Linked DNA regions of Azoarcus olearius. The protein of the gene in region 1 purifies or fractionates together with the protein of each later gene. This does not show direct contact. Links are inferred from orthologs where the notes say so. Each region holds a gene or a part of one and is shown on either strand. Other genes may lie near its edges. The genes, in order: dqs_RS03925 and dqs_RS10750.

What was found.
Region 2: the proteins of dqs_RS03925 (region 1) and dqs_RS10750 purify together in Escherichia coli (affinity purification with mass spectrometry, with the first as the bait; 2 studies listed by BioGRID). This does not show direct contact. The link is inferred for Azoarcus olearius from one-to-one orthologs.

Annotation. Positions count from the first base shown.
Region 1 is NZ_CP016210.1:824,911-830,149, forward strand. Bases 1-2,763 are described here. They hold dqs_RS03925 (DsbC family protein), read left to right. Parts: upstream 1-900; coding sequence 901-1,626; downstream 1,627-2,763. Other genes in these bases: dqs_RS03920 (UbiH/UbiF family hydroxylase), read left to right, coding at 1-887; mltA (murein transglycosylase A), read right to left, coding at 1,649-2,763. Outside these bases: more of mltA, read right to left, coding at 2,764-2,881; dqs_RS03935 (ATP-binding protein), read left to right, coding at 3,061-3,924; dqs_RS03940 (Nudix family hydrolase), read left to right, coding at 3,917-4,873; dqs_RS03945 (DNA gyrase inhibitor YacG), read right to left, coding at 4,870-5,070; cell division protein ZapD, read right to left, coding at 5,073-5,239. UniProt on the Escherichia coli protein: Acts as a disulfide isomerase, interacting with incorrectly folded proteins to correct non-native disulfide bonds.
Region 2 is NZ_CP016210.1:2,331,379-2,343,011, forward strand. Bases 3,589-6,521 are described here. They hold dqs_RS10750 (FKBP-type peptidyl-prolyl cis-trans isomerase), read right to left. Parts: upstream 5,332-6,521; coding sequence 4,846-5,331; downstream 3,589-4,845. Other genes in these bases: dqs_RS10745 (ABC transporter ATP-binding protein), read right to left, coding at 3,589-4,789; dqs_RS10755 (peroxiredoxin), read right to left, coding at 5,291-5,752; lexA (transcriptional repressor LexA), read left to right, coding at 6,067-6,521. In the rest of the region: dqs_RS10730 (response regulator transcription factor), read right to left, coding at 1-36; dqs_RS10735 (diguanylate cyclase), read right to left, coding at 39-1,016; dqs_RS10740 (transglycosylase SLT domain-containing protein), read left to right, coding at 1,244-2,692; more of dqs_RS10745, read right to left, coding at 2,705-3,588; more of lexA, read left to right, coding at 6,522-6,675; dqs_RS10765 (hypothetical protein), read left to right, coding at 6,788-7,339; dqs_RS10770 (MATE family efflux transporter), read left to right, coding at 7,342-8,733; arsC (arsenate reductase (glutaredoxin)), read right to left, coding at 8,739-9,089; dqs_RS10780 (M61 family metallopeptidase), read right to left, coding at 9,089-10,900; lon (endopeptidase La), read right to left, coding at 11,463-11,633. UniProt on the Escherichia coli protein: Folding helper with both chaperone and peptidyl-prolyl cis-trans isomerase (PPIase) activities. Chaperone activity prevents aggregation of unfolded or partially folded proteins and promotes their correct folding.

The DNA.
Region 1 (5,239 bases):
GGTGTGGATTGCGCGAACTCGCTTGGATTGGAGAGTCCAGCCTCGTTCATCGCGAACTGTGGGAGTCACTCAAGCGGCAGCATAACGTCACGGTATTTGCGCCGGCCCGGCCGACTGCGCTGACGGTTTCCGGGAATGACGCCGCACTGGAGCTTGAGGATGGTCGCCTGCTGCACACGCGACTGCTTGTCGGTGCAGATGGGCGTGACTCCTGGGTTCGCAGCCAGACCGCCATCAAAGCCTCGTCGGTCGATTATGAAGAGACGGCGGTGGTGGCCAATTTTTCGTGTGAACGCCCTCATCGAAACGAAGCCTTGCAGTGGTTCACCGACGAAGGCGTGGTCGCGTGGTTGCCGTTGCCGGGGCGGATGATGTCGTTGGTGTGGTCGGCGCCTGCCGCTCTGGCGGAAACGCTCATGGCCATGACGCCAGAACAGTTCACGCGGCGAGTCCAGGAGCGGGGCGGGGCCGCGTGGGGCCGGTTGTCGGTGGTGACGCCGCCCGCCGCATTTCCGCTTCGTTTCATGCGACTCGACCGCGTCGTAGCGTCTCGGGTTGCCTTGATCGGTGATGCGGCACACGCGATTCATCCGCTGTCGGGGCATGGCATCAATCTTGGATTTCAGGACGCGCGGGTGTTGAGCCAGAGGCTGCTTTCCGCGCCCGCCTGGGCCGACCCGGGCGACGAGCGCCTGTTGAGGTCCTATGCTAGAGAGCGGGCGGAAGAGCCGTTTCTGGTGCAGTACGTGACGCACGGAATCAACCGTCTGTTCGCGGCCCGGAATCCGCTGGCGGCGTTCGTCCGCAATCTTGGTCTGAACCTTACGGACCGTCTGCCGGTCGTAAGGTCCGCGCTGACGCGTTACGCGGTGCATGGAAAGTTTTGACAAGGAGAACTGGATGGTGGCGTTGAAATCCGCGGGCCGATTCGCGCTCGTTATTGCGTTCGGATTGCTTCCGACGCTTGTTGCAGCCGGCGAGGAAGATGTGCGCAAGGGCGTTGATGCCTTCATCGGATCGGCAGCGGTGGAGTCCGTGACACGCACGCCCTATGCGGGCCTCTACGAGGTCGTGTTGAAGAGCGGCGAGATCATCTACACCGATGACAAGACCAGCTTCATCATGGATGGTCGCGTCATCGATACCCGCACGCGCCGTGACCTTACGCAAGCCAAGCTCAACCAACTGTCCTCCATTGATTTCTCGACACTGCCGCTGGACCAGGCGGTGAAGCAGGTGAAGGGAAATGGAAAGCGTGTGATCGCAACGTTCGAAGATCCGAACTGCGGCTATTGCAAGCGTCTGGCAAAAGAACTCGCGCAGATGCCGGACGTGACGATCTACACGTTCCTCTATCCGATTCTCAGTCAGGACTCCACCGCGAAGTCGCGGAGCATCTGGTGCTCCAAGGACCGGGCCAAGGCCTGGAATGACTGGATCGTCAGCGGGAAGGCGCCGAGCGGCGACGACTGCAATTCCGCGGTCGTGGACCGCAATGTGGAACTGGGCCAGAAACTGCGGATCAACGGCACGCCGACAATTTTTCTGTCCGACGGCACGCGGATCGGCGGCTTCGTCCAGTTGCCCGAACTCGAAAAGGCGCTTGCCCGCGTGGCGCCTCGTTGAGCACCCACACCGGCGGCGAGCGTTAGTTCGCCGTCGGCTTCATTCCATTCGGAAGCAGGACCCACATCCTGCCCTGCTGGCGCATCCGACCTGCCATTGCGCCGGCCTGCGGGCCAAAACCCCAGAAGTAGTCGGCCCTCACTGCCCCCTTGATGGCTCCGCCGGTATCCTGCGCGATCATCAGCCGCTTGAGCGGGGTGTCGCTATTCGGCTGGGTGGTGGCAAGAAAGACCGGGGCGCCGAGCGCAACGAAGCGCGAATCGATCGCGATGCTGCGGTTTGCCGTCAGCGGCGCGCCTTGAGCGCCGATGGGGCCTTCGACCGACGAGGGCAACTCACGGAAGAATACGTAGCTTGGATTGCTGTTCAGCATTTCTTCCAGGCGTTGCGGATGTCGCCGTGCCCAGTCGCGGATGCCGTCCATCGATGCCTTGTCCAGGCTCAGCTGCCCCTGCTGAACGAGCCAGCGACCAATGGATTGATAGGGGTGGCCATTCTGGTCCGCGTATCCCAGCCGGAGCACGCTGCCATCTGGCAGCTCAGCGCGACCGGACCCCTGCACCTGCATGAAAAACAGATCGATGGGGTCCGCGGCCCACAGCAGCACCGGGGCGGGCAGGCGGCTTCCCTGGTCACCCAGCTCGTCGCGCTTCCAGTACGGGAGCACCTTGTTGCCAACCAGACGGCCGCGCAACCGGTAGCCCTTCAGTTCCGGATAGACGGAGGCAAGGTCGATGGTAAGGAGGTCGCCCGGCGTGCCGTGCACTGGCCACCGGTAGAGCGCGTCCGGGGTACGGCTGGCTTTGATCAGCGGTTCGTAATAGCCGGTGATCAGGCCCTGTTCGCTGCCGTCGGGATTGACCAGCTGCCAGGGCGAGAAGTGGCGTTCGAAGAATGCGCGTGCCTGCGCGGCGCCTGGCGCCTCTCCCAACTGGCGGGCGGCTTTGCAGCTGGCCTGCCACGGCGCCTGTTTTTCTAGCACGTTGCAGGACTTGCGAAAGGCGGACCACGCTTCGCTCGGGTCGTCGTCCCGCCAGCCGTCGATTTCCGTCCAGCTGGCTGCGCGGTGGGGCGGAACTTCGGCCACCGGCTGCGCTGCCGGACATGCGGCGCAGGCTTGGCACACCGTAGGCGATGGACAGGCTTGTGGCGTGGAGACCGGGGCGACCGGCAGCGTCGGCGAAGAACTGCAGGCAGACAGAAGCAGCGCGCAGCTGGCAAGGACGGGGGCGATGGAGCGGGGCAGGAGCGTCATGGTTGCTTCACGGTAAACTGCATGGACCGAACGAAGTATACGGGCTCTAGCGAGCCGGCCGGAGGTGTGCGGGATGTGGGTGATATTTCTCGAGGTTGGCATTGCGCTCGCGCTGGTCGGTGTCGTGGTGTGGGCAACCTGGCCAAGAGGCCGGAACCAGCTGGAAGACAAGAACGACGATGACTGACCTGAATGGATTCCTGCAGCGGGCTGAAGCCTTGCTGGATCGACTCGATGCGCTGCTCCCGGCGCCGGCTCCCGAACCGGACTGGACCGCGGCGAAGGCTTTCCGCTGGCAGCGGCGAAACGGGCGTGGCGCGCTGGTGCCGGTGAAGCTTGTCGACCGCATACGCCTTGAGGACCTGAAGGACGTCGATTCCCAGAAGGAGCGTATAGACCGCAACACGCGTCAGTTCCTCGCCGGCCGCAGCGCCAACAATGTCCTGTTGACCGGCGCGCGCGGAACGGGGAAGTCTTCGCTGATCAAGGGCTTGCTCAATGCTTATGCGGATCAGGGGCTGCGGCTGATCGAGGTCGACAAATCCGACCTCGTGGCGCTGCCCGAAATCGTCGACCTGGTAGCGGGACGGCCGGAGCGCTTCATCCTCTACTGCGACGACCTGTCGTTCGAGGAAGGCGAGGACGCCTACAAGGCCTTGAAGAGCGTGCTCGATGGGTCGATTGCCGCGATGTCGGCCAACGTGCTGGTCTACGCCACCTCCAACCGTCGCCACCTGATGCCGGAGTACCACGACGAAAATCTTCAGGTACGTCACGCCGGCGGCGAGCTTCACCCTGGCGAGGCGGTGGAGGAGAAGGTGTCGCTGTCGGACAGATTCGGCTTGTGGGTGTCCTTCTATCCCTTCAACCAGGATGAATACCTGGAGATCGTGGAGCACTGGCTCGGCGTCTTCCGTGTCCCCAAGCGGCGCATCGCGGCGGCACGCCAGGAAGCGCTGCAGTGGGCGCTGATGCGTGGCGCACGCTCTGGGCGGGTTGCGTGGCAGTTCGCGCGGGACTACGCGGGCCGGGAGGATGGCTGAGGTGGGCGCCCGCAAGATCGTCAATGTCGCGGCCGGGGTCATCCTGGAGCGCGGACGGGTGTTGCTCGGGCAGCGCGCACCCGACACCTTCTATCCCGGCTACTGGGAATTCCCCGGAGGCAAGGTCGAACCTGGCGAATCCGCGGCAGATGCGCTCAAGCGCGAGCTGGCCGAGGAGCTAGGCATCGTGGTGCCGCACGTGCGGCCCTGGCTGACCCGCGAGCACGACTACGAACACGCTCACGTCCGCTTGCACTTCTTCGAGGTTCCGGCGTGGTCCGGAGCGCCGGTGGCGCACGTGCATGCGGCGCTGCGCTGGGCCGAGCCGGAGCTGATCGCGACCGCGTGCGCGCCGATGTTGCCCGCCAACGGCCCGATCCTGAAGGCGCTGCAACTGCCGCGCCGGATGGGTATCACGCAGGCCGCCGAACGGGGCGTGGCGCGTCAGCTGGACGAGCTTGAGCAGGCCCTGGGCGCGGGCCTGCGCCTGGTGCAGGTGCGCGAAGCGGCGCTGCCTCGCCGGCAGCAGATCGAATTCGCACAGGAAGTGGTGCGCCGCGTAGCCGCGGCCGGTGGAATCGTGGTCATCAATGGCGACCTCGATCTTGCCCGTGCAGTGGGTGCGCCCGGGGTGCACCTTCCGTCAGCGGCACTCCTTGATTGCACGGTCCGCCCCGCGTTCGAGTGGGTCGGAGCGTCTTGCCACTCGGAAGAGGAGCTGCTGGCGGCGGCGGCCCTGGGGCTGGACTACGCCGTGCTCGGGCCGGTGCGGCCCACGGCATCCCATCCTGGCCAGGCTGCGCTCGGCTGGGCGCGCTTTGGCGAGTTGGCAGGCACGCTGCCATTTCCGGTCTTTGCGCTCGGTGGTCTCGGCTGGGGCGACATGGATTGCGCCCGCGACCATGGGGCGCATGGTGTTGCGGCGATCCGCGGGGCGTGGGGCGCTTAGCGCCCCGAGCCGGTTTCGGCCGCGTCGGTGTCGTCGGGGGGCGAGGTCGGAACCTTGTATTCCTCGCTCGCCCATGCACCGAGGTCGATCTGGCGGCAACGCGCCGAACAGAACGGCCGGTAGCGGCTCTCCGGCACCCAGGGCACCTGGGCGCCGCAGGTCGGGCATTTGACGATGCGGGGGGCGTGATCGACCACGTTCAAAGCGTGCAGAAAGTCAGCTCGAAGGTGATCTCGCGCTCGGCGACGCGGGGACGAGCAACGGTTTCGGGAAGCATGAAGCGGATGTTGAGTGCGTACTTGTTGGCGCTGATCTCCGGCACGACCGCTTCGCTGCGCGGAATGCGCACGCGCAACATCTGGGCGA
Region 2 (11,633 bases), 1.5 Mb from region 1 along the record:
GTCGACGACGACGATTCTCTTGCTGTAGCGCTGCATGCTCAGATTGTGCGCGCTTCCATTCCTTTCGTGTCCACCGAATGCGTCACCACACGGTTGCGACCCGCCGCCTTGGCACGGTACAGCGCGTCATCGGCCGACTTCAACAGCGCGACGAATCCGTTCTCATCGCCCCGCGCCGGCACGATGGCGGCGACGCCGATACTGATCGACACCACCGGGCCCGAGGTGGAGAAACGGTGCGTGATGCACAGGCTTTCGACACCGGCGCGCATGGTTTCGGCAACGGCGGCCGCGCCTTCGACGCTGGTTTCGGGAAGGATTGCCGCGAATTCCTCGCCGCCGTAGCGCGCAACCAGATCGGTCGGCCGGCGCAGCCGCTGTTCCAGCGTGCGTGCAACGGCTTTTAGGCACTCGTCGCCTACCTGATGGCCGTAGCCATCGTTGAACTGCTTGAACGAATCGACGTCGGCCACGAGCAGTGCGATCGGGTGCCCGGTGCGCGCCGCGCGTCGCCACTCCCGCAGCAGCGTTTCGTCGAAACGGCGGCGATTGGGAATGCCGGTCAGTCCGTCCACCGACGACAGCCGGGTCAATTCGCGGTTAGCCTCGTCCAGCTTGCGCGTCACCACGAGCAGCGAGTAACGCATCTGCGCAATGCGCTGCATTGCCCGCACCTTGGCCTTCAGCACCACTTCGGATACCGGCTTGGCCAGATAGTCGTCGCCGCCGACCTCGATCCCGCGGTTGAGGTCCTCGTCGGACGTGCGCGCGGTGAGGAAAATGATCGGCGTCCATTCACCTTCGGACTCGATTTCGCGAATCCGGCGTGCGACTTCGAATCCGTCCATGCCGGGCATGATGATGTCGAGCAGGATGAGATCCGGCCGTTCCCTGCGGAAGGTTTCGATGCCGGATTCGCCGTCGCGGGCGTGCAGCGCCGTCAGGCCCATTTTGGTGAGCTGGTGGCAGACCAGCGTGGCGCTGGTGACGGTGTCTTCTATGACCAGGACTTTCATGATGTCGAGCACGAAGAATCGGTACTACGTGGATGCGCCATCCTACCAAGGGAATACCCCACGGCTACGCCTTTAGTCGTGTTTTCGGTATTTCCGCACGGATCGGCTCAGGTTGCTTGAAAGGCGCAGCCGACGAACGTGCCGTCTGTCCTTACAAAGTGCCAGCCGGGGCGCCGGCACGGTCTGCTAGACTGCTGTGCTTTTCGTCGCTCCCGGCGCTGTCTCCCATGCCGAAGCTCTTCACCTTCTTTCTCAGCCTGTGCGCCGCGCTGCTGCCCGCCGCGGCGGGCGCCCAGGACACGCCGCCGACCCAGTCCAGCACCGGGCTCCGTCCCGACTCTGTCGAAGCGGGCGGCCTCGCTCCTCCGCGGGTGCTGACGCTGGACCTCACCCGCAACGCCAACGATATCTGGGACCGGATCCGCCGCGGTTTCGGCATGCCCGACCTCGAAACACCGCTGGTGGCCGAGCAGCAGCTGTTCTACCTCAACCGCCCGGCTTTCCTTAAGCAGGTCTTTGCGCGGGGTGGGCGCTACCTTTACTACATCGTCGATGAACTCGAACGGCGCGGAATGCCCACCGAGCTGGCGCTGCTGCCGATGGTTGAAAGCTCGTACAACCCGATGGCGTATTCCCGCGCGCATGCCTCGGGGCTGTGGCAGTTCATCCCCTCCACCGGCAAGAACTACAACCTCACCCAGGACAAGTGGGTGGACGAACGGCGCGACGTCATCGCTTCCACCTCCGCCGCGCTGGATTATCTGCAGACCATCTACGAGATGCACGGCGACTGGCACCTCGCGCTGGCCTCCTACAACTGGGGTGAAGGCGCGGTGGGGCGCGCGGTGCAGCGCAACGTGGACGAAGGCCTGCCGGGGGAGTACGCACGCTTGCGCATGCCGGAGGAAACGCGCAACTACGTGCCCAAGCTGCAAGCGATCAAGAACATCGTTGCACGTCCCGAACTGTTCCACATCGATCTGCCCTACGTGCCGAACGAGGCGCATTTCGTAGCGCTGGAAGCCCCGCAGGGCATCGACCTCGCGACCGCCGCGCGGTTGGCCGAAATGCCCATCGAGGAGTTCGTCGCGTTCAATCCGGGATTCAACCGCCCGGTGATCGCCGGCACGGGGCAGACCCTGATCGTCCCGGTGGACCGCGCGGCGCACGTCGAAATGCGGCTGAACGAGTTCCAGCTTGCCGGCAAGGGATGGCGCACCTACGAGTTGCAGCCCGGCGAACGCCTCGCCGAGGTCGCCCAGCGCTACGGCCTGACGCTCGCCCAACTCCAGCAGATCAACGGTCTCAACGCCCAGAGCAGGACGGGTCCCGGTTACAGCCTGCTGGTGCCGGACGGAATTGATCCCGCGGGCGCGCTTCAGGCTGCGCGTCTGCTGCCTAACACCACGTTTGCAGCGCCTGCCAAACCGGCCCTGGTGAAGCCTGGACGCGTCAAGCTGGGAATGACCGCGCCCGCCTCGAAAGCCGCTCCTGCGGCAAAAGGTGCCGCCAAGCCGGCCAGCCGCGCGACGCCTCGCGCGGCAGCCAAGGCGGCGGGACCCAAGAGTGCGCCACCCAAAGGAGCCCCGGCCAAAGCTGCGGTCAAGCCTGCCGCGCCCGCCAAACCCGCGGCGGGCTCATCCGCCAAGCGTGCGCCTGAAAAGCCCCGCCGCTAACGAGGCCTGCCCTTAACGCTGGGGCCAGTGGCAGCGTAGATGGTGATGTGCCTCCAGCCGGGTTTCCGCCGGATAGGTCATCCGGCAGATATCGGTTGCGCTCGGGCAGCGCGGGTGGAAATGGCAGCCCGCGGGCGGCGCCAACGGCGAAGGCAGATCGGACGGGCGTTGCGCCGGATGCGCGGCGCCCTCCTCCACGCCCTCCTCCACGCCCTCCTCCACGCCCTCCTCCAGGCCTTCGTCCAGCCGAGGCACGGCGGCGAGCAGCATGCGCGTGTACGGATGCGCCGCGCGGTTAAGGACGCGTTCCGCCGGGCCGCGCTCCACGATGCGGCCCAGGTACATCACCGCCACGTCGTCGGCGAGATATTCGACGACGGCGATGTTGTGGGTGATGAACAGATAGGCCATCCCGCGCTCGTGCTGCAACTCGCGCAGCAGATTGAGCAGTTGCGCCTGCACCGACACATCCAGCGCACTCGTCGGCTCGTCACAGACGATGGCTCGCGGCGCTACGGCCAAAGCACGGGCAATCGCAATCCGCTGCCGCTGCCCGCCGGAAAACTCGTGCGGATAGCGATGGCGCATGGCAGCCGAGAGGCCGGTCCGGTCCAGCAGCGCATCGACCTTGCGCGAACGCTCGATCGCGCTGGGTTCCACACCGAGGCCGATCATCCCCTCCTCGATGATGTCGCCGATTCGCATCCGCGGGTTGAGCGAGGCAAACGGATCCTGGAACACCATCTGGACAGCGCGGCGCATTGCCTGCAGCGTTTCCGGCTGTGCCGAATCGAGCGTCTCACCTTCGAAGCAGACCTGTCCTCCGGTAGGGCGAACCAGGTGCAGCATCGCCTTTCCAACCGTTGTCTTGCCACAGCCCGACTCGCCGACCAGCGCCAGGGTGCGGCCCGGGTGGAGCGCCAGATCGACGCCGTCCACCGCCCTCACCTGGCCAACGGTGCGCTGCAGAAGCCCTTTGCGAAGCGGGAAATGCACCTCGAGGCCGCGTAGTTCGATGATCGGCTTCAGCTGCTTGCCGATCGTGGACGCTGCGGGGGTCGCCATCGAGGCGGCCTCCAGAGCGCGGGGCACGAGGACCTCGTCGTAGAGGTGGCATCTCACTGCCTGCGCGCCGAGCTGGCGCCACGCGGGCGGCTCGTCATCGCAGCGGTCGAATGCATGGGGGCAGCGGTCGGCAAAGCGGCAGCCCGACGCGATTTGGTCCGGGGCGGGGACGCTGCCACTTGCCGCCTGCAGCGGTCCGCCCCGCTGCGCGGCTGTGGGAAGCGCAGCAAAGAGTTTTCGCGAATAGGGGTGGAGCGGCGTCCGGAAGAATGCCCCGCGCGGCCCGGTTTCGACGAGCTCGCCCGCATACATCACGCCGACGCGGTCGGCCATTCGAGCTGCAACGCCAAGGTCGTGCGTGATCAGCAGCATCGCCATCGCGCGTTCGCGCTGCAGTCGTTGAAGCAGATCGAGCACCTGTGCCTGTATGGTCACGTCGAGTGCCGTCGTCGGTTCGTCGGCGATCAGCAGCCCAGGCTCTCCCGCAAGCGCAATGGCAATCATTGCCCGCTGCCGCATGCCACCCGAGAACTGGAAGGGAAAATCATCGACCCTGCGCGCAGGGTCGGGAATGCCGACCGCCGCCAGCAGGCGCACTGCCTCTTCGCGGGCAGCGTCGCCGCGCAAACCGCGATGGACGGTGAGCGCTTCGGTGATCTGTGCGCCAACCCGCATGACGGGGTTGAGGCTGGTCGAGGGCTCCTGGAAGATCATCCCGATCCGCCCGCCCCTCACCCTGCGCATCTGCGCTTCCGGCATGGCGAGCAGATCGTCGCCGCCCAGCTCGACCGTCCCGCCCGCGATGCTGCCGCCGTCGGGAAGAAGCCGGGCCAGCGCAAGCGCGGTCATCGACTTGCCGCAGCCGGATTCACCCAGCAAGGCCAGTGTTTCACCCGGGGCGATCGAAAAGCTGATATCCGCGACGGGTATCAGTGTTCCGCGCGCGGTTTCAAGCGCAACCCGTAGTTCGCGAACCTCAAGCACGGATCCTGACGCGGCAGCGATTTGAGCGGCGGGCAGCGATGTTCCCATGCGGACTGAAAGTGGCGTTCTGGAAGAAGAAGGGCCGCTTGCGCGGCCCCGAATGCTTAGTGGTGATGCCCGCCCGGACCATGAACGTGACCATGGCCGATTTCTTCGGCCGTCGCCGCGCGAACGTCGGCCACCGTCAGGTCGAACACCAGCGCGACGCCCGCAAGCGGATGATTGCCGTCCACCACCACCTTGCCTTCGGCGATATCGGTAATGCGGTAGATGATCTCTTCCTCGCCGTCGTCGGTCACGCGCTCGAAGGACATCCCGACCTCGATGTTCTCCGGGAACAGCGCAGCGTCTTCCACCATCACGAGTTCTTCGTCGTAGTCGCCGAAGGCGTCTTCCGGTTGCAGCTTGATCGTCAGCTTTTCACCGGTCTTCTTGCCATGCAGGGCTTCTTCGATGACGGGGAAGATGCCGTCGTAGCCGCCGTGGAGGTAGGTCAGCGGGTGGTGACCGTCGTCGACCATGTTGCCGTCGGCGTCGTGGACGGTGTAGTTAAGCGTAACCACGCTGTTCTTGATGATTTCCGTTTGCATTGTCGGTTTCCAATTCCTTGACAAGTTTATAAACCGCAGCAGCGTGGCCACGGGGTGCGACGTCCCGGAGCACGTGGCGGACGACGCCTTGCTTGTCGATCACGAAGGTCGTCCGCGCCACGCCCATCTTCTTCACACCGTCGACTTCCTTCTCCTGCCACACCTGGTACAGCCTGCTGACCTCGGTGTCCGAATCGGACAAGAGCCGGATCGACAACCCGTGCTGATCCCGAAACTCGGCATGCTTCAGGCAGTCGTCCGGGCTGACACCGACAATGATGCAGTCGTGGCGGGCAAAATCCGCTTCATGATCGCTGAAATCGGCGGCCTGAAGGGTGCAGCCCGGCGTGTTGTCGCGCGGATAAAAATAAAGGACCACATGGTGGCGGCCACGTTCCCCGGCCAGGCTGAAGTCTTCCATGTCGGCATCGGGCAAGGAGAACACTGGCGCGAGGTCGCCGCACGCCAACTGCGGTTCTCCCTGAACTGCGGGCGATTCTAGCCGAGAGCCCGACTGAACTCTAGCCGCGAGGTCATTCGGAAAACTGCTGGCGGGCGGGTGCATGAGGACCTCCTTGGGCGGTCTCGACGAGGAACTGGCGCGAACTTCTGAACGAATAGCTCAGAAAATGCCGCGTCTCAAGCCGCACTGCGTCATTCCGTTGTGAGGTGTGCCACGACCGTGGTTGCGGCCAACGGAATACTGTTTGAAAATACAGCAAACAGGAGAAAGCGATGAACGCCCGCAACGAACAACTCACGTCCCGCCAGCAGGAGATACTCGACTTCATCCGCCAGACCGTGGAAAGCGAGGGCCGGCCGCCGACCCGGGCGGAGGTCTGCTCCGCGTTCGGCTTCAAGTCGCCGAATGCGGCTGAAACCCACCTGCGCGCACTTGCTGCCAAAGGGGCGATTCTGCTTGAGGAGGGGCGCGCCCGCGGCATCCGCTTGGCCGAGGCGCTCGGGTTGCCGCTGGTGGGCCGGGTAGCCGCTGGCAATCCCATCCTGGCCGCCGAGCACGTCGAGGCCCGTATCCAGTTCGATCCTGCACTCTTTTCCCCTCGCGCTGATTATCTGCTGAGGGTGCGCGGCATGAGCATGCGCGACGCGGGCATCCTTGACGGCGATCTCATTGCTGTCCATCGCTCGCACGAAGCGCGCAACGGACAGGTGGTGGTGGCCCGGATCGATGACGACGTGACGGTGAAGACGCTGCGCCGGAACGGTCCCATCGTAGAGTTGCTGCCCGCAAATCCGGACTTCGACCCGATCGTCGTCGATACCCGCAGTGCGGCGCTTGAACTCGAGGGCATCATGGTGGGACTCATCCGTACCGACCATTGAGCGTGCGCAGTTCTTGCACCCGGGCGGATACCCCGGGTCATTCGTGGCCCGACAGCCGGTGGTCACGCGGCGGGCTTATCCTCTCTCTGTCATCAACCCTCGCGGTCTCTCAATGAATCTCGATTTGGAATCCGGTGACGCGACACGCGCGGGCGACCGGGCACGTCGTCGCGCGGCTTGGGCCTTGCTGGTGCTTATCGTCGCGGCGCCTGCTGCATGGGTCCTGTTCTCGTCGCTTGAAGCCTCCTGGGCGCGGATCTCCCCTCTCGAAGGCGCGCGTTTCATGCTCGCTGCCACCGCGCTGGGCGCCGCCCTCGCGGTAGCGCCGGTGCTCGCCGTCGGCGGCTTTTTCGTAGCCTTGTGGTTTGGCGTCGAAAGCGTCTTTCTGCCACGCACCCGCCGCACACCCTTGCTCGATCGGGTCATTGTCGGCGTCGGCCTGCTCGTGTGGTTTGCCCCCGCGCTCGGGCTTCTGGGGAGCGCGGTGCGGGCGCTGGCCGAAGGTCGCGTCCATTTCGTCCGCCCCCCGCGCGACTACTTTCTGGCCACCGATCCCATTGCCTTCTGGCAAGGGGTGGGCTTCTGGCTGATCATGGCAGGCATCCTCGGTTTTCTTGCCTGGCGGTACTGGCGCGGCAAGCTGCCCCTGCGTAGCCGGGCATAGTCGTGATCGCTCCATCCGGGAGCCTGGCTGCAACGAGTACCGATTCGACGCTTCACATTGCCCGTCGCCTGCTTGGCCACGCGTGGCCGGTGTTGATTGCCCAGTTGCTGTCGATGGGGATGATGGTGGCCGACACCATCATCGCGGGTCGTTACGCCACTTCCGACCTGGCCGCGGTTGCGGTGGGTAACGGCATCTACGTATCGCTCGTGATGCTGCTGGTAGGCGTTCTCCAGGCCGTGGCGCCTACGGTCGCCCATCACGTCGGCGCCGGCGCCACTGACGAACTCGTGCCATCGCTTCATCAGGGGTTCTGGCTGGCGATACTGCTCGCCGTGCCGGGCACCGCGCTCCTGCTCTCACCCGGGGCGCTGCTCGATCTGGCCGCCGTTCCGTCCCCGCTGGCCGCGAAGGTTGGCGACTACCTGCGTGCAACGGCTGCCGGGCTGCCGGCGGTTCTGCTGTACAGAACGTTCTATGCGTTCGCCAATGCACTCGGCCGACCTCGCGTGCTCATGTTCATCAGTCTTGCCACCACCTGCATTCACGCGCCGCTCGCGTGGGCGCTGGTAAGCGGTGCCTTTGGCGTTCCATTGGGCGGGACGGGGTGCGGAGTTTCCACGTCCGTTGTCGCGTGGATCGCGTTGGGCTGCGGCGCAATTGCGCTCGCGCGGCTCAGGGTTTTTCGCAAGCTGCGCGCTTTTCGCAGCTGGACGCCTCCCGACCCGGTCCGACTGTGGGCGCTGCTGCGACTCGGCTTTCCGATCGGGCTGTCGACCTTTATCGAGATCACCTCGTTCACACTGATCGCGCTGCTGATCGCGCGCCTAGGGCCCGACTGGGTTGCCGCGCACAGGGTCGTCGCCAACCTCGCGGCGCTGGCCTATATGCTGCCGCTCTCGCTTGCCACGTCGGCGCTGGTGCTTGTGGGGCAAGCGGCCGGTGGGCTCGACTGGACGAGAGCCGCGCGCTACGCCAAGGTCGCGATCGTCTTGACGTGCGCACTTTCGACCCTCCTGGGTGGCGTCCTGTGGCTGGCACGAACTCCCGTGCTTCAGCTCTGGAGTTCGGACAACGCGGTGCGTCTGGCCGCCCTCAGCCTGCTTCCCTACATCTGTCTATACCAGGTTTTCGACGCAGCGCAGACCGTGGCCTCCCATACGCTGCGGGCCTACAAGGTCACCGCTTTGCCGATGGTGGTGCACACCCTGGCGTTCTGGGGTGTCGGCCTGGGGCTCGGATACTGGCTGGCATTTCACGCCGGCGCCCGCTCGGCCGAGGCGTCGGTTGCCGCGTTCTGGCAGGCGGCGGTGCTGGCAACCGCCCTGGCCGCACTACTTTTTCTGGGCTTGCTACGCTTCGTGGCGGGGCGGTCACAACGCCCCGGCCGATAAATGCCTCAGTCGAACAGTTCGGCAACCCGCTCGGGCGGACGCGCCACCACCGCTCTTTCACCGCGCACCACGATCGGCCGCTCCATCAGGATGGGATAAGCCACCATGGCGTCGATCCACTCCTCGTCATCGAGCGCTTTACCGGCAAAGTGTTCCTTGAACACGGCTTCGCCCCGCCGGATGAGGTCTTGCGGTTTCAAACCCAGTTTGTCGAGCAGTGCCCGCAATTCATCCCGGCCCAAGGGATGCTTCAAATACTCCACAACCTCCGCGTCAACATCGCGCTCGGCAATCAAGGCACAAGCGCTGCGGCTCTTGCCACAGCGCGGATTATGGTAAATGCGTACCGCGGTCATCAGTTGCTCCTGTTCTCATTGTGGTTCTGTAGCCCATGCAGCCATCCGTTGCGCAAGGTCCGCGCGGTGCTGGAGGCGCGACGCGCACAGCCAAGTTTGACCGTATCCTCGGCCGGAGCGTCGAGTGTCACCTGGAACTGCATCAGTTCATCGCGCCGGAAGGCAAGTATTTCCATGTCATCACCCGCCCGGCGACGCGTCAGCGCCTCGTCCAGCGAGGCGTTCGTCGCGCGGATTCCATCCAGTGCGACGAGGACGTCGCCCGCAGACAGACCGGCGCGCTGGGCTGCGCCGCCGTCGTAGACCACCGCGAGTTTCACTTCCCCGTTACTTCCACCCAACTTGACGCCCAGCGATGGCGATGGATTGGAAGCGGTGACTTCCATCTCGACGCCGAACGGCTGCAACAGGCGTTCCAGGGGCAGATCGTCGGTTCCGTTCACTGCATCGCGTAACCAGCGGGCAAGTGCCGACGAACCGCTGACCGCCTCTACCGCCTCGAAAACGCCCTCCTCACCAACGCCAACCCCGGTGAGCCCATGCTCCCGCCACAGATGCCGCATCACGTCGTCGAGACTGCGCGTCCCGCCGCTCGCTTTACGCAGTTTCAAGTCCAGCGCCAAGGCGATCAGAGAACCCTTGGCGTAGTAGCTGACAATGGCGTTCGCCGAATTCTCATCCTGCCGGTAGTACTTGATCCATGCGTCGAATGACGATTCCGCGACGCTTTGCCGCAGTCGCCCGGGGCCCCGCAGAACGGTGGAGATCGTTTTGCCGAGCAAGGCAAGATAGTCGTCCACCTCGATGACGCCGGCGCGCACAAGGGTGAGATCGTCGTAATAGGACGTGAATCCTTCGAACGCCCACAACAGGCGCGTGTAGTTCTCGTGCTCCAGCTGGTAGGGCGTGAAGACCGCAGGCTTGATCCGCTTCACATTCCAGGAGTGGAAGTATTCGTGGCTGCACAAGCCGAGAAAGCCTTGGTACGCCTCCGACATCTTCTTCATTCCGACCCAAGGCAGATCCTTGCGACTGGCGAGCAAGGCAGTTGAAGCCCGGTGCTCGAGGCCGCCATATCCGTCACCGACGACGGTGGTGAGAAACAGGTAGTAGTCCATCGGCGGCGGAGAATCAAACAACCGTACCTGCCATTCGCAGATACGCTGCAGGTCGCTGGTCAGGCGCTCCATATCGCACTCGGCCCGGCCGCTCAATGCCACCTCATGAGGAACTCCGGCAACCGTGAAATGGCCAAGTTGGAACTCGCCCATTTCCACCGGGTGGTCTACGAGGTCGTCGTAGTTTTTCGCCGCGAACCGTCCAAATGCATGCGGGTCGTGGGCCTCAACCCGGGACGGCGCGCGCGGCAAAGAGGTGGCCACCCGCCAGCGCTCATATGCGGGTCCCGTCGGCGGAGCGATTTCCACTTCGCAGGGATCGCTCTCACGGCCATCTACAGCGAGGAACACGCTGGTGCCGTTGAAGAAGCCGTGCGTCGAATCCAGATGCGCGGACCGGATCGAAAGGTCCCAGGCGTATACCTCGTACGTCAGGACGATCTGCGCCGCGCCGCGGGGGACTGCAATCCGCCAGGTGTGCTTGTCGACCTTCTCCGCTGGCAGAGGCTCTCCTTCGGACAGCGTAGCCCGGAAGCTGACGATGTTCCGGGCGAACTCCCGGATCATGTAGCTGCCGGGGATCCAGGCTGGCAGGCGCACGAATTGTGCGGGCGACTGTGGGTGGTCGATTTCGCACCGGACCTCGAAGAGGTGGGCTTCGGGTCGCGTGGGCTTGATGGAGTAAACAATCACGCTGGGTCGCTCTTCACGGGAAACCCGGCGAGTTTAGGCGATGCGCAGTCGTGACGACAGCAGAAACAAAAAAACCGGCTGTATGCCGGTTTGATTGCGTGGTGGGCGGTACTGGGATCGAACCAGTGACCCCTGCCGTGTGAAGGCAGTGCTCTACCGCTGAGCTAACCGCCCGTCGCGGAACTACAACAAAACTCGCCGAAGCCCACTTGTGGTGGGCGGTACTGGGATCGAACCAGTGACCCCTGCCGTGTGAAGGCAGTGCTCTACCGCTGAGCTAACCGCCCGTCGGCGAAAGAGGCCGAATTGTAGAAGGCCCCTCTTGAAGCGTCAAGGCGAAGTGTCTGCCTTGGCATTCTCACGGATGTGGTGGGTGCTGACGGGGTCGAACCGCCGACATTCGCCTTGTAAGGGCGACGCTCTACCAACTGAGCTAAGCACCCGTTCCCGCTCGAGAGAGCCAAAGATTATAGATGTAACGGCAGCAGGTTGCCAAGCTTGGAACGCAGAGCGTTTTCGTTCGGCAGCACGGGCGCGCAAAGCAGCCCGTGTTGCCGGCCGATCAATGTGCGCGCAGGTTGGCTGCAGCGCGCGCTGCCTCGTCTGCAGGGGCCACGGCTGCAACCTCAGCCTCCTCCGGCAGCGGCTCCGGCTTTCGTTCCAGAGCCAACTCCAGAACCTGATCAATCCACTTCACCGGAACGATTTCGATCACGTTCTTGATGTTGTCGGG